Regions from separate parts of the Mesorhizobium sp. B2-3-11 genome, predicted to be linked through region 2. Evidence: predicted binding sites of a transcription regulator. Region 2 holds the regulator's gene; each other region holds the start of a gene.
What was found. Region 2 encodes PhoB, which activates phosphate uptake and scavenging genes when phosphate is short. Its sites were predicted from a motif close to TGTCATNNANCTGTCAT; they were not measured.

Region 1 (3,252 bases), on a different contig from region 2:
CATCGCTTTCGGTGCCGGCGCCATCGACAGCTGGTTCTCGAGTTTGAGCGATGAAATCGACATCAGGGAACTCGTCAAACTGGTGGAAGGTGCGCAGCATGGGGTCTTTTTCGTGATGTTTCAGCCGGGCAACGAGCCGGTGCGAACATTGCTCAGGCTTCAAAAGGAGAAGAAGCTCTATGTGCGCGGCGTCGCGACCCGATTTACCGGCAAGGGTCTCGAGGAGTTCAAGCTGCTGAAGGCGAAGCCCGAGGATTTTTTCCTCGATGCGGCGCAGGACACCGGGGTTGAGAAACCGGTTGGGCAATGGGCCGTGGAAGGTACGGCTGCCGACTTCCAATCGGCCATAGGTCACGCCATCACGCATTCAAAAGTGCTGGTGATCGATCCATTCAGCGACGATCCCATCGTCGTCACGGGCTCACATAATTTTTCGCACTCGGCGAGTGCCGCAAACGACGAGAACTTCATCGTCATTCGGGGCCACAAGAAGATCGCCATGCACTACGCCATCAACGCCATGCAGACCTACAGCCACTATCGCTGGCGTGCCTATCTCGCGGAGGCGGCCAAGGAGAGGAAGGATCCCTTCCAATATCTGTCGCGTGACCCGGACTGGCAAAAGCGCCGGACCTCCGGCGAGACCAAGCGGATGCTGGCGTTCTGGATGGCAGGCACCTAGAGCAATTCCGGGAAAACCGTGAAGTGGTTTCCCGGGAAAAGCGCGCGGCGCTTTCCCCGCGGGAATTGCGTCAAGACAAAGCGTTAGAGCCGTTTGCCGTTCCCGGGAGGCGGCGAACGGCTCAGCGTGCCGTCGCCGTAGATCATGCGGCCGGCGCGGAAGGTTGCTCGCACACGTGGCACCGGCTGGCGGTCGGCGACGACGAGATCGGCCAGAAGCCCGGCTTCGATGGCGCCGCGATCGGTGAGCCCGAGTGCCTCGGCCGGATTAGCGCTTGTCAGCGCCGCAGCCTTCGCCAGGCCACCGTCGCGCAGCTCCGCCAGGCCGAGCACGGCCGGCAGGATCGAGGCCGGGTGATAGTCGCTGGCCAGCATGTCGAGCAGCCCGGCCTCATAGGCCTGGCGGGCGGAAAGATTGCCCGAATAGGATTCTCCACGCAGCGCGTTGGGCGCGCCCATGGCCGTATACATGCCCAGCCGGCGGGCTTCCCGCGCAGCCTCCAGGGTCACCGGGAATTCGCTGAGCACGGTTCCCAGGCCGTGGACAAATTCCACCTTTTCCAGAGTGTCGTCATCGTGCGAGGCGAGCACGATGCCGCGGGCGCGGGCAAACGCCGACAGGCTCTGCAACGTGCCGAGCACACCGCCATGCCCGTTTCGATCGGCCATGCGCTTGCCGACGACCTCGGATACATCGGCTATCGACATGCCGCGCTCCTTGGCCATGCGGGCGATATACAATTCGACATCGCGGTACTGTCCCTGTCCGGGCGTATGATCCATCAGCGAAACCAGATGCAGCTTGCCGGCATCCATCAATCTTTCCAGCACGCCGACAGCCGCGGTGAACGTCACCTCGAAACGGGCATGGATGCGGTGATCGACCAGAAGGTCGTCTTTCAGCCCGGTGATGGTCTCGATGATCGAAGATGTATGTTCTTCCGAGCGCAGCAAGGCTGCGGTGGCGCTGTTGCCGATGAAGGAGAGCGCGGCATAGGCGGTGGTCACGCCGCAGGAGGCCAGCCGCTTGTCGAGTTCGGCGATGCCGATTGCCATCGGCACGTGGACCCCGCTGCGCGGCTCCACTTCCCGCTCCACCATGTCGCCATGCATATCGATGAAACCGGGCAGCAGCAGGCGGCCGCCGCCGATGAGGTCGGCGTTCTCGACAGGCTGGTCGCGGATCTCGGCGATCCGGCCGTCTTCGATCCTGACAGCGCCATTGGCAATGACGCGGTCGCGCAGGACAATCTCGAATTCACTCAGCCACATGTCCTATTTCTTCGTGTGATCCCGGTGGGGCGCGGCCCTGTCTGTCCGTTCAAGCATGGTCGTCTCCGAAAACAGCATTCCACATTTCCGATCGCCCTCCGGCCGGGCTGCCTCAAGGCGTGTCACGTGGATGGTTCATTCCCGAGGATCGGATAAGCTCGGTTGGTGACAGCTTTATTTCGGTCATCGAAGTCATCCCTGCCGCCCACCAAAAGCGGTCGCGGCAAATGTCAACGCCACGGGGAGTTTACGCCGTGAGCATATCTCTCCATATGATCCCGGCATCGGCTTTCCCGCCCCGCCCACCGATTAAGTGTTTTGTGAACAGCATCGCACTTTGCTAATATTGCCGTCACTGTGCTCGGCGAGGAAATCGCAGCATGTCGGAGAAGAGCCCGGTCGCGTTGCCGGCGGCGTCGGTAGCAACAGGTTTTCTGGGCGGCAACGGCAAAAATGCGTCCGAAGCCCGGCATGAGCGCCGGATCCTGACCGCGCTCTGCTACGACCTGGTCGGATCGACCGACCTTCTTGCCATCCTGGACATCGAAGAGTTCGAGGAACTGATATCAGCCTTCCAGCGGGCGGCGAGACAGGCGGTCGCGTCGTGCTCGGGTGCCGTCCAGGTCGAGGTCGGCGATGGCGGCGTTGCTTTGTTTCCCGCCGAAATAGACGCCAAGGACGCGGCATCGCTGGCGATCCGGGCCGGGCTCGAAATCATCGACGCCTGCAGGCGGGTCGGTTCGGACCAAGGCCGCGCCGATCTGCATGTCCGGGTCGGAATCGCGACATCGATGACCCTGATCCACAAGGGTGACGCCGACACCGGTCGTGACAATGTCACCGGCCCTGCCTTCGCGATGGCCACGCGGCTCCAGGCCATCGCGCAGCCGGATACGGTGGTGGTCTCGGACGCGACGCGCAACCTGGCGCGACGGTCGCATGTGTTCAGCTTCAGGGGCCCCCATGCGATCAAGGGGTTTGCCGAGCCGGAGCTGGTCTGGCGCGCGCTGAGTCACAAGCGCGAGGTCGACCGCTTCTTCGCCTTCGGGCGGCTGAGCAGTCCGCTCGTCAATCGCGAGGCCGAGCTCGCCACGATCGCCGAAGCATGGGACAGCGCCGTCGCGGGAAACGGCGGCGTGGTGGTGATCGAGGGCGAGGCCGGCATCGGCAAGTCGCGCATTCTTCACGAAGTGCGCCGGCGCACGCGTCACCAGCGCGCGAAACTGCTGCTCTTCCAGTGCACGCCCGGCGGCTTGCGCTCGGCGCTGCATCCGCTGCTACAGAACGTACGCGGCGATC
Region 2 (3,252 bases):
GCGCATCGGCGGAAATGTACTTGTCGCCCGCGGCCTCGATCGCTTTCTTCATGGCGGCCTCGTCGGTCTTCCAGCGCTCTTCCTGGAAATTCGACCACGAAACGCCGATGACCTTGTCCTTCGCCTGCGCCACCGACGCCAGCGTCAGCGACATGGCGACACCCGCCAGGATGGCGACTGTGAATCTCTTCATGGTATATCCTCCCTGCGCCGCGTATGGCGCGACCAAACTGGCCCGAAGGCCGGCACAAAGGCCCTATTTTTTCGAGCCTCGAAAAAATACTGATCCATCGTCGGAACACTGTCAACATCGATTCTGATGGATTTTGAGGTGCCGGGAGCCTTTTTTCGAGTCCCGCAATAAATAAATGACAGCTCCTGCCGCATCTGCCAGTATTCGGCCCATTGCCGGAGAGGTTCGAGGGGGTGTCAAGAACCGCGGCGACGGGGAGGATGTGGGAAGCATGTCGGTCGGAATCCGCCACGACGATCTGCGCCGGCGCAACCGCGCCATGGTGATTGCAGCCGTGCGTCAGGGTGGTCAGCCCTCGCGCACCGAGATCGCCGCCACCACCGGCCTCAGCCACTCGACCATATCGGCGATATCAGCCGACCTGATCGACGAGGGTATCCTGACCGAAGGCAAGCCGAACGAAGCCGGTTCACTGAAACGCGGCCGGCCGCAGGTTGGCCTTGGCCTCAACCCCGAGGCCGCGGCTGTGATGACCGTGGTGCTGTCGCTGAATTTCCTGTCCGTCGCCGTCATCGATTATTCCGGCCAGGTGGTCGCCGAGGAACAGCGACGGCTGGACACGCTGACCATGTCGCGCGAGGCGCTGATCGGCGAATGCACGGCAATAGTGCGGCGGCGCCTCGAGGACCCCGATCTCGACGTCCGCAGTATTGCCCGCATCGCGCTGGCGATCCAGGGCATCACCGACAGCGAGGCGCGTGCGATGCTGTGGTCGCCGATCACGCCGCAGACGAACATTCCCTTCGCCGACATACTTGAAGCCGAGTTCGGCATCCCCGCCACCATGGAGAACGACTGCAACATGATGGCGGTGGCGCTGCGCTGGCGCGACCCCGAACGCTACCGCGACGACTTCATCGCCATCCTGCTCTCGCACGGCATCGGCATGGGCCTGGTGCTGAAGGGCGAGCTGTTCACCGGCACGCATTCATCGGGAGGCGAGTTCGGCCACATGATCCATCGCCCGGGAGGCGCGCTCTGCCGCTGCGGACGGCGCGGCTGCGTCGAGGCCTATGCCGGCAACTACGCCATCTGGCGCAACGCCAGGCAGCTTGGCGAGGACGCCGAACCGGTCGCAGATGTCAGCGATGCGCAGATGCGGACACTCGCCGCGACGGCAAGGGAGAAAGACGGACCGGAGCGCGAAGCCTATCGCAAGGCCGGCGAGGCGCTGGGCTATGGGCTGGGCAGCCTGTTCGCGCTGATCGATCCCGCACCCGTCGCCATGGTCGGCGTCAGCGCCGCCGCCTTCGACCTGATCGAGCCGGCCTTGCGCGAGGCCATCGGCCAGACCGCCGGCGGCCAGCATTCGGAATCGATTTCCTTCGACACCGAGCCGAACGAGCTGCCGCTCATCCGCGAAGGTTGCGCTATGCGCGCATTGACCTTCGTGGACCAGGAGATTTTCGCGCCGGGCGTGCTGGCGAGGCCCGGCGTTCCGGGCAAGAATGTAGCCTGATTTCAGTCTTCGCGGATCGCGTAGCCGGCGCCGCGAATGGTGCGGATCACGTCCGGCATACGGCCGTTGTTGACCGCCTTGCGCAGCCGGCCGACATGCACGTCCACGGTGCGTTCATCGATATAGATCGTCTCGCCCCAGACATTGTCGAGCAGCTGGCTGCGCGAGAACACGCGGCCGGGATGACGCATCATGAATTCGAGCAGCCGGAACTCGGTCGGTCCGAGCCGGATCTCGCTCTTCTTGCGATAGACCCGGTGCGATTCCCGGTCGAGCACGATGTCGCCGACCTTGAGCACGCTGGACAGCACTTCCGGCTTGGCGCGGCGCAGCAGCGCCTTGACCCGGGCCATGAATTCCGGTGTCGAGAACGGCTTGACCAGATAGTCGTCGGCACCGGTCGAGAGGCCGCGCACGCGGTCGCTCTCCTCGCCGCGCGCCGTCAACATGATGATCGGCAGCCTCTCGGTCTCGGGCCGCATTCGCAGGCGCCGACAGAGTTCGATGCCGGAAACCGCCGGCACCATCCAGTCGAGCACCAGGAGGTCGGGCACGTTTTCCTGGAGGCGTATCTCGGCTTCGTCGCCGCGTGTCACCACCTCGACCTGGTAACCCTCGGATTCGAGATTGTAGCGGAGGAGCACACCGAGCGGCTCCTCGTCCTCCACCACCATGATGCGTGGCGCGATCATCGATCGATCATCCCTGCCGTCAAGCCGCCGGCACCGACATCGCCGTCTCGTCCTGCTTCGGACGGTTGGCGGGCAGTTGGGTACCGGTCAGCACATAATATGCATTCTCGGCAATGTTGGTCACGTGGTCGCCGATGCGTTCGAGATTTTTGGCGCAGAACAAAAGATGCGTGCAAGCCGTGATGTTGCGGGGATCCTCCATCATGTAGGTCAGGAGTTCGCGGAACACCGAAGTGTATTTGATGTCGATGCGTTCGTCGTCATTCCTGAGCTTGGCGAGGGCGGCGGCATCGCCTGCCGCGTATTCCTCGACTACCCCCTGCACCTGGATCAGCACCAGCTGCGCCATGGAATCTATCGAGTGCGACAGATCGCGCGGGGTGGCGGTAAGGCCGACGGAGCCGACGCGCTTTGCAATGTTCTTGGCAAGGTCGCCGATGCGTTCGAGATCGCCCGCCATGCGGATGGAGCCGACGACATGACGCAGATCGTCGGCCATCGGCTGGCGCTTGGCGATCAGGGTGATGGCGCGATCGTCGAGTTCGCGCTGGCGCGCGTCCATGATGGCGTCATCGGAGACGACGCGCTGTGCCAGCGCATTGTCGGAATTCAGCAGCGCCTTGGTGGCGCCGCCGACCATCGTGCCGGCAAGATCGCCCATGTCGCTGATCAGCTTGCTGATCTGTCCGAGATCCTCGTCGAAGGCTGCGACTGTGTGTTCGGCCATGATCCTGGTCCTCGTATGCGTGAGATCAGCCGAAGCGGCCGGTGATGTAGTCCTGCGTGCGCTTCTCGCGAGGCGACGTGAAGATCTTCTCGGTCTTGTCGAATTCGACCAGCTCGCCCAG
Region 3 (3,252 bases), on a different contig from region 2:
GCGATGCTTATCTGCGCCGCATCACGCAAATCAAGCGCGTTTGGACGCATGTGCCCACCAGGGCCCCATGGCCGCGCCCTGGAGCTTTGTCATGTTGGAAAGCCATCAAGTGACTGAACATCACCCCAAACTCGGCGAGTTCGGCTACGCCGGCGACGATCACGTCGTTCCCTTCGAAGTCGGTCCGCTCGACGTGCGTGGCCGCACGGTCCAGCTCGGGCCGATGCTCGACGCCATCCTTGGCCGCCACGACTATCCCGAGCCGGTCGCCCGCCTGCTGGCGGAAGCCTGTGTGCTGACGGTGCTGCTCGGCACCTCGCTCAAGTTCGAAGGCAAGTTCATCCTGCAGACCCGTACCGATGGGCCTGTCGACATGCTGGTCGCGGACTTTTCCACGCCCTCGGCGCTGCGCGCCTATGCGCGTTTCGACGCCGCCCGGCTGGAGGCACTGATCGCGGCCGGCGAGACCTCGCAGCAAACGCTGCTTGGCAGCGGCGTGCTGGCACTGACCATCGACCAGGGCGCCCATACGCAGCGCTATCAGGGTATCGTCCAGCTCGACGGCGAGACGCTGGAAGAGGCGGCGCGCACCTATTTCCGCCAGTCGGAACAGATCCCGACCGACCTAAGGCTCTCGGTCGCCAAGCTGCTGACGCCCGGTGTCGGCGGTGCGCGCGAGCAGTGGCGCGCCGGCGGCATCCTGGCGCAGTTCCTGCCGCAATCGCCCGAGCGCATGCGCATTCCGGACCTGCCGGGTGGGGATGGCGATCCGCGCGAGGAGATCCATGATCCGACAGACAATTCCTGGCAGGAGTTGTTGGCCTTGCTCGGCACCATCGAGCCGACCGAATTGATCGACCCGACCATCGGCGCCGAGCGGCTGCTCTATCGCTTGTTCCACGAGCATGGCGTGCGCGTCTTCGGCGGCGTTCCCGTCGCCGATCAGTGCTCATGCTCCCGGGACAAGATCCGCGGCATCCTCGAAGGCTTCTCCGCGCAGGAGATCAAGGACAGCACCGAGGATGGCGGCATCCACGTCGCCTGCGAGTTCTGCTCGACGCGGTACGACTTCGATCCGGCGGAATTTGCGGCTCAGTGAGCTATCTTTCCTTCTCCCCGTTCACGGGGAGAAGGTGCCGGCAGGCGGATGAGGGGCAGCGCGACCGCCGGTGCTCAGTTCACCGTGCGCCTTGTCCCCGGCAGATCGAGCGAGAAGGCGGGGATTGCGATGTCGAACGTCTCGCCGCGCTTGTTGCGCATCGTGTAGCGTCCGACCATGATCCCGGACGGTGTCGAGAGCGGGCAGCCGGACGTATATTGATAGCTGTCGCCGGGATTGAGCTCCGGCTGGTCGCCGACAACGCCCGGCCCGCGCACTTCCTCGACCCGGCCAGCACCATCGGTGATGTGCCAGTAGCGCGACAACAACTGCACGAACTCGTCCGACTGGTTGTCGATCGTTATCTGATAGCCCCAGACATAGCGGTTCTCCGAGGGATCCGAACGGTCCTCGAGATAGAACGGCCTGACCTGCACTTCGATGTTGCGCGTCACGGCGCGGTACATGAGCGGCTCCAAACAATCCGACGATTTTCGACGCTCCCGGTGACAAGGTCAACGTGCGCGTCTTGTCGCGCCCGGCCTTGAAGCGCAGGTGCCGACAAAGAATGTCATTTAGGTGACACACGACAATGGTGGTGTGCACGAACCGGGCGACTCGGCGCTCTGTCGAACTGTTGAAAACGGCCATGATGCGGGCCGCCTTTCCGGAGTGACCAGATCTCGATGGAACTCACCTTCATAGCCGCCTCGCTTTCGACCGCTCTCATCCTCTCAAACGCCGCCAGCATTTCGCTCGCCGCCTCACGGCTGAAACGGCGCGGCACGATCGCCCCGCCCGCCGGCAAGTCGCAACCGGTATCGATCGTCGTCCCGTCGCGTGGCGTCGAGGCATTCACGCATGAAACGCTGGAACGCGCCTTCGCGCTCGACTGGCCACATTATGAGCTGATCTTCTGCGTCGCCCATGCGGACGACCCGGTGGTCAAACTGATAAACAGGGCGATTGCCCGGTTTTCCAAGGTGCCGGCCCGGCTGCTGATTGGCGATGACCGTGTCAGCGCCAATCCAAAGCTCAACAATTGCGTCAAGGGCTGGGAAGCGGCGCGCCACAACTGGGTCATCCTTGCCGATTCCAACGTCTTGATGCCGAGGGACTATGTCGAGCACATGATGGCGGCATGGCGGCCCGACACCGGTCTTGTCTGCTCGACGCCGATCGGTTCGCGACCCGAGGGTTTCTGGGCCGATGTCGAATGCGCCTTCCTCAACACATTGCAGGCCCGCTGGCAGTATGCCGGCGAGGCGCTCGGCCTCGGCTTTGCCCAGGGCAAGAGCATGCTGTGGAACAAGCCGATGCTGAACGCCAATGGCGGCATTCGCGCGCTGGCCGCCGAGATCGCCGAGGACGCCGCCGCCACCAAGCTGGTCAACGGCCTCGGCCTGCGCGTCAATCTCGTAGCGGCGCCCTTCGAGCAGCCGCTCGGCCAGCGTACCGTTGGCGAGATCTGGTCGCGCCAGGCCCGCTGGGCGCGCCTGCGCCGCGTCACCTTTCCGCTGTTCTTCGCGCCGGAACTCCTGACCGGCGCAGCGGTGCCTCTCGCGCTGGCGCTGGTTGCGGCGGCGAGCGCGGGCGTCAGCCTCTGGGCAACCGCGATTGCCATGTTGGCGGCCTTCTACCTTCCGGAATGCGCGCTGGCCTTGTCCAAGGGCTGGCATCTGTCGCCGCGCATGGTCGCGGCGATGATCGCGCGCGACGTGATGCTCCCGTCCATCTGGGCGCGCGGCTGGCTCGGCGGCGCCGTCGACTGGCGCGGCAATGCCATGACCATCCGCACCAAGGCGGCCGAATTGGAGGAGACGCCGTCGCGCGCCTGATCGCCGCGGACGACGCTCCTAAGCAGCTTATCTAGCGGCCTGCAAAGCCTGCGCGATGTCTTCCAGCAGGTCGTCGGCGTCCTCCAGGCCGACAGACAGCCTGAGCGTGCCAGGCCCGATGCCGAGTTCGGCGCGGGCCTCGTCGCTCAAATTCTTGTGCGTCGTCGTCGCGGGATGGGTGATCAGGCTCTTGGCATCGCCGAGATTGTTCGAGATCAGCACGATGTCGAGGGCGTTCTGCAGGGCGAAGGCCGCCGGCTTGCCACCCTTGACGTCGAGGCAAATCAGCGTCGAGCCGCCCGACATCTGCTTCTT
Region 4 (3,252 bases), on a different contig from region 2:
GTCGAGACGCAAGGCTTTCCGAGTGCCTGAAGGCTGGATTCACGGTGCCGCGCGGTCTATCTGAGGCAGATTGCTGAGTTACGGATGGCGCGATGAAAGATTATGAACACCCGTTCTTCCGCCCGCTTTGGCGGCGCATCGCCGTCGTCGCGGTCTGCCTGATCTGGTCGGTGATCGAATTCGCTTCCGGCACGCCGTTCTGGGGCGTGATCGCGCTCGGTTTCGCCGGCTACGGCGCCTGGCAGTTTTTTTATCTCTACAAGCCGGCTGAAGAAAAAGAGGCCGAGCCCGAACCGAAGGAGTGACTGGTCGCGTAGGCGATTAGCTTGCAGCGCCTCGGCCAATCTGAGGCGTCTGCGATGATCCTTTTGAACAACCGGTGAAATCGTCGGCCTGGACAAGCTGCAACCCGTCAAGCCACTGGAACAGGAGAGACAAAATGTCCAAACTGCTCGTCAAAGCCGACAAGGGCCATGGCCGCGTCGCGCATGTGACGCCGAAAAGCGCCGGCTGGACTTATGTCGGTTTCGACCTGCATCGGCTGAAACCAGGCGAAAGCGCCTCGGGAAAGACGGACGACCGTGAAGTCTGCCTGGTGTTCGTGACCGGCAAGGGTACCGCGACAGCCGCCGGCAAGGATCTCGGCCTGCTCGGCGAGCGCATGTCGCCTTTCGAGGGCAAGCCGTGGTCCGTCTACGTGCCGCAGGGATCGGACTGGTCGGTGACGGCCGATACCGAGCTGGAACTTGGCGTGTGCTCGGCGCCCGGCCTTGGCGGCGGCCTGCCGGTCCGGGTGATCGGACCGGACGATCTCGGCCAGGAGGTGCGGGGCAAGGGCACCAACACGCGCTACGTCACCAACATCCTGCCGGAAGGCCAGCCCGCCGACTCATTGCTGGTGGTCGAGGTCATCACGCCCGGCGGCCACACGTCGAGCTACCCGCCGCACAAGCATGACCAGGACAACCTGCCCGCTGAATCCTATCTCGAGGAGACCTACTACCACCGCCTCAACCCGCCGCAGGGCTTTGCCTTCCAGCGCGTCTATACCGACGCCGACAAGGATGGCCGGCGCGCGCTGGACGAAGCCATGGCGATCGAGGACGGCGACGTGGTGCTGGTGCCCAGGGGCTATCATCCCTGTGCCGCCTGCCACGGCTATGACCTCTATTATCTCAATGTGATGGCCGGGCCGAAGCGGACGTGGAAATTCCACAATGCGCCCGAGCACGAATGGTTGATGAAGGCCTGACCGCTCTGCGTTTCCGGCTGAACCTATTGGTCCAGCTTTGAAAAATCGTCGGCTAACGACCCTGAGGGTCGATTTGCCTTCGAAAACCCTTCAAAGCTTCGTCAATCCGTCATGGAAATCACCTATGGCAACAGTTCCAGTGCATGTCACCCAAAAGTGCGTAGCGGTTTTGGGACGACGACATGCACCAAATGAAGATTTAAAGCGCGTCGCACCCTCACTTCAAACGCGGCGCGCTTTAACGAGGACTTCCCATGCGTTATGCCATTTATTTCACTCCCCGGCAGGACGAGCCGCTGGCGCGAATCGCCGCCAACTGGCTGGGCCGCGACCCGTTTGGTGCCGCGACCAGGCCTGTTGAGGCCGTTGCCGACTTGTCTGCGGCGGAAGTGGCCTTCCACACCGCTTCGGCGCGCCGCTATGGCTTTCATGCCACGCTGAAAGCGCCCTTCCACCTGGCTGCCACAGAGACCGAGGCTTCGCTGCGCGCGGCGCTCGACCGTTTTGCCGAAGCAACGCCTGTCGTGACGGTCCCGCGCCTTGTCGTCAGCCAGATCGACGGCTTCTTCGCGCTTGTGCCGGATGGTCCGCTGCCTCCGCTCAACCGCTTCGCCGACGACGTCGTGCGCGATTTCGACCGGTTTCGCGCTCCGTTGAGCGAGGCCGAGATCGAGCGGCGCAGTCCGGATTCGCTGAAGCCGGCCGAGTTTCGCAATCTCTGCCAATGGGGTTACCCCTATGTCTTCGACACCTTCCGCTTCCACATGACCCTGTCCGGCCGAGCCGGACCGCAGGAAAGCCCCCGGCTGCGCGCGGCGATCGACAGCCTTTTCGCCGATGTGTTGCGCCAGCCCGTGCTGGTGGATGCGCTGACATTGTTTGTCGAACCCGAACCCGGTGCGCCGTTCATGGCGCTTTCCCAGCACGGCCTCGGACGCCGCCCGGCCCGGAAAATCGCCTGAACGAACCCGACTGCAAGAATCAAGGACTACCCGCAATGACCGTCGAAACTGTCCTTTCCAACGCCCGCATCGTTCTTGCCGACGAGATCGTCGAGGGTTCACTGGTGCTGCGCGACGGCTTTATCGCCGGCATCGATGCTGGCACTGGCCGCATCGGCGAGGACATGGGCGGCGACTATATCATTCCCGGGCTGGTCGAACTCCACACCGATCATCTCGAAGGCCATTACGCGCCGCGGCCGAAAGTGCGCTGGAACCCGATCGCCGCGGTGCTTGCCCATGACGCGCAGGTCGCGACCGCCGGCATCACCACCGTGCTCGACGCGCTCCGCGTCGGCATGGACGAAGACGCCGACCTGACATTGGACGACATCCGCAAGCTGGCCGATGCGATCGAGGACAGCGTTGCGCAGGACCGTCTGCGGGCCGATCATTTCCTGCATCTTCGCTGCGAGGTTTCAGCGCCGGATTGCCTCAAGGCATTCGCCAATTTCGACGGCGACGAGCGGGTCAGGCTGGCATCGCTGATGGACCATGCGCCGGGCCAGCGCCAGTTCGTCAATCTGGAAACCTATGCCTACTACTACCAGCGCAAGCTGAAACTCTCGGATCGCGACTTCCAGAAATTCTGCGAGAAGCGGATGGACGAATCGGCACGCAACTCCGGACCGAACCGCGTCTTCATCGCCGCCGCCTGCCAGGAGCGCGGTATCGTGCTCGCCAGCCACGACGACGCCACGTCGGCCCATGTCGACGAGGCCATTGAGCAGGGCGTGCGGGTGGCCGAGTTCCCGACCACCGAGGAAGCGGCGCGGGCCTCGAAGGCCGCCGGGCTCGGCGTGCTGATGGGCGCGCCCAATGTCATGCGCGGCGCCTCGCATTCGGGCAATGTCTCGGCCCGCACCTTGGCCAGCGACGGCCTGCTCGACATCCTGTCCTCCGATTACATCCCCTTCAGCCTGATCCAGTCGGCCTTCTTCCTCGGTGACATGGTCGAAGGCATTTCGCTGCCGCAGGCCGTCGCCATGGTTTCGAAGA

Region 1: the regulator PhoB is predicted to act here: its motif matches at 2,119-2,135, upstream of FJ960_RS24600 (alpha-D-ribose 1-methylphosphonate 5-triphosphate diphosphatase).
Region 3: the regulator PhoB is predicted to act here: its motif matches at 1,669-1,685, upstream of FJ960_RS19670 (ceramide glucosyltransferase).
Region 4: the regulator PhoB is predicted to act here: its motif matches at 1,349-1,365, upstream of FJ960_RS16445 (DUF1045 domain-containing protein).

Annotation. Positions count from the first base shown of each region.
Region 1 covers NZ_VFVS01000021.1:23,386-26,637, reverse strand. Annotated here, with positions in the region: gene FJ960_RS24605 (phospholipase D-like domain-containing protein) at 1-682, shown strand, start outside; gene FJ960_RS24600 (alpha-D-ribose 1-methylphosphonate 5-triphosphate diphosphatase) at 766-1,953, opposite strand; gene FJ960_RS24595 (AAA family ATPase) at 2,334-3,252, shown strand, end outside.
Region 2 covers NZ_VFVS01000004.1:89,419-92,670, forward strand. Annotated here, with positions in the region: gene xylF (D-xylose ABC transporter substrate-binding protein) at 1-193, opposite strand, end outside; gene FJ960_RS07695 (ROK family protein) at 465-1,712, shown strand; gene phoB (phosphate regulon transcriptional regulator PhoB) at 1,715-2,404, opposite strand; gene phoU (phosphate signaling complex protein PhoU) at 2,424-3,131, opposite strand; gene pstB (phosphate ABC transporter ATP-binding protein PstB) at 3,157-3,252, opposite strand, start outside.
Region 3 covers NZ_VFVS01000014.1:139,428-142,679, forward strand. Annotated here, with positions in the region: gene FJ960_RS19660 (Hsp33 family molecular chaperone) at 68-1,099, shown strand; gene apaG (Co2+/Mg2+ efflux protein ApaG) at 1,174-1,566, opposite strand; gene FJ960_RS19670 (ceramide glucosyltransferase) at 1,786-2,937, shown strand; gene FJ960_RS19675 (O-succinylhomoserine sulfhydrylase) at 2,965-3,252, opposite strand, start outside.
Region 4 covers NZ_VFVS01000011.1:42,648-45,899, forward strand. Annotated here, with positions in the region: gene iolE (myo-inosose-2 dehydratase) at 1-30, shown strand, start outside; gene FJ960_RS16435 (DUF3329 domain-containing protein) at 93-305, shown strand; gene iolB (5-deoxy-glucuronate isomerase) at 440-1,252, shown strand; gene FJ960_RS16445 (DUF1045 domain-containing protein) at 1,507-2,214, shown strand; gene FJ960_RS16450 (alpha-D-ribose 1-methylphosphonate 5-triphosphate diphosphatase) at 2,250-3,252, shown strand, end outside.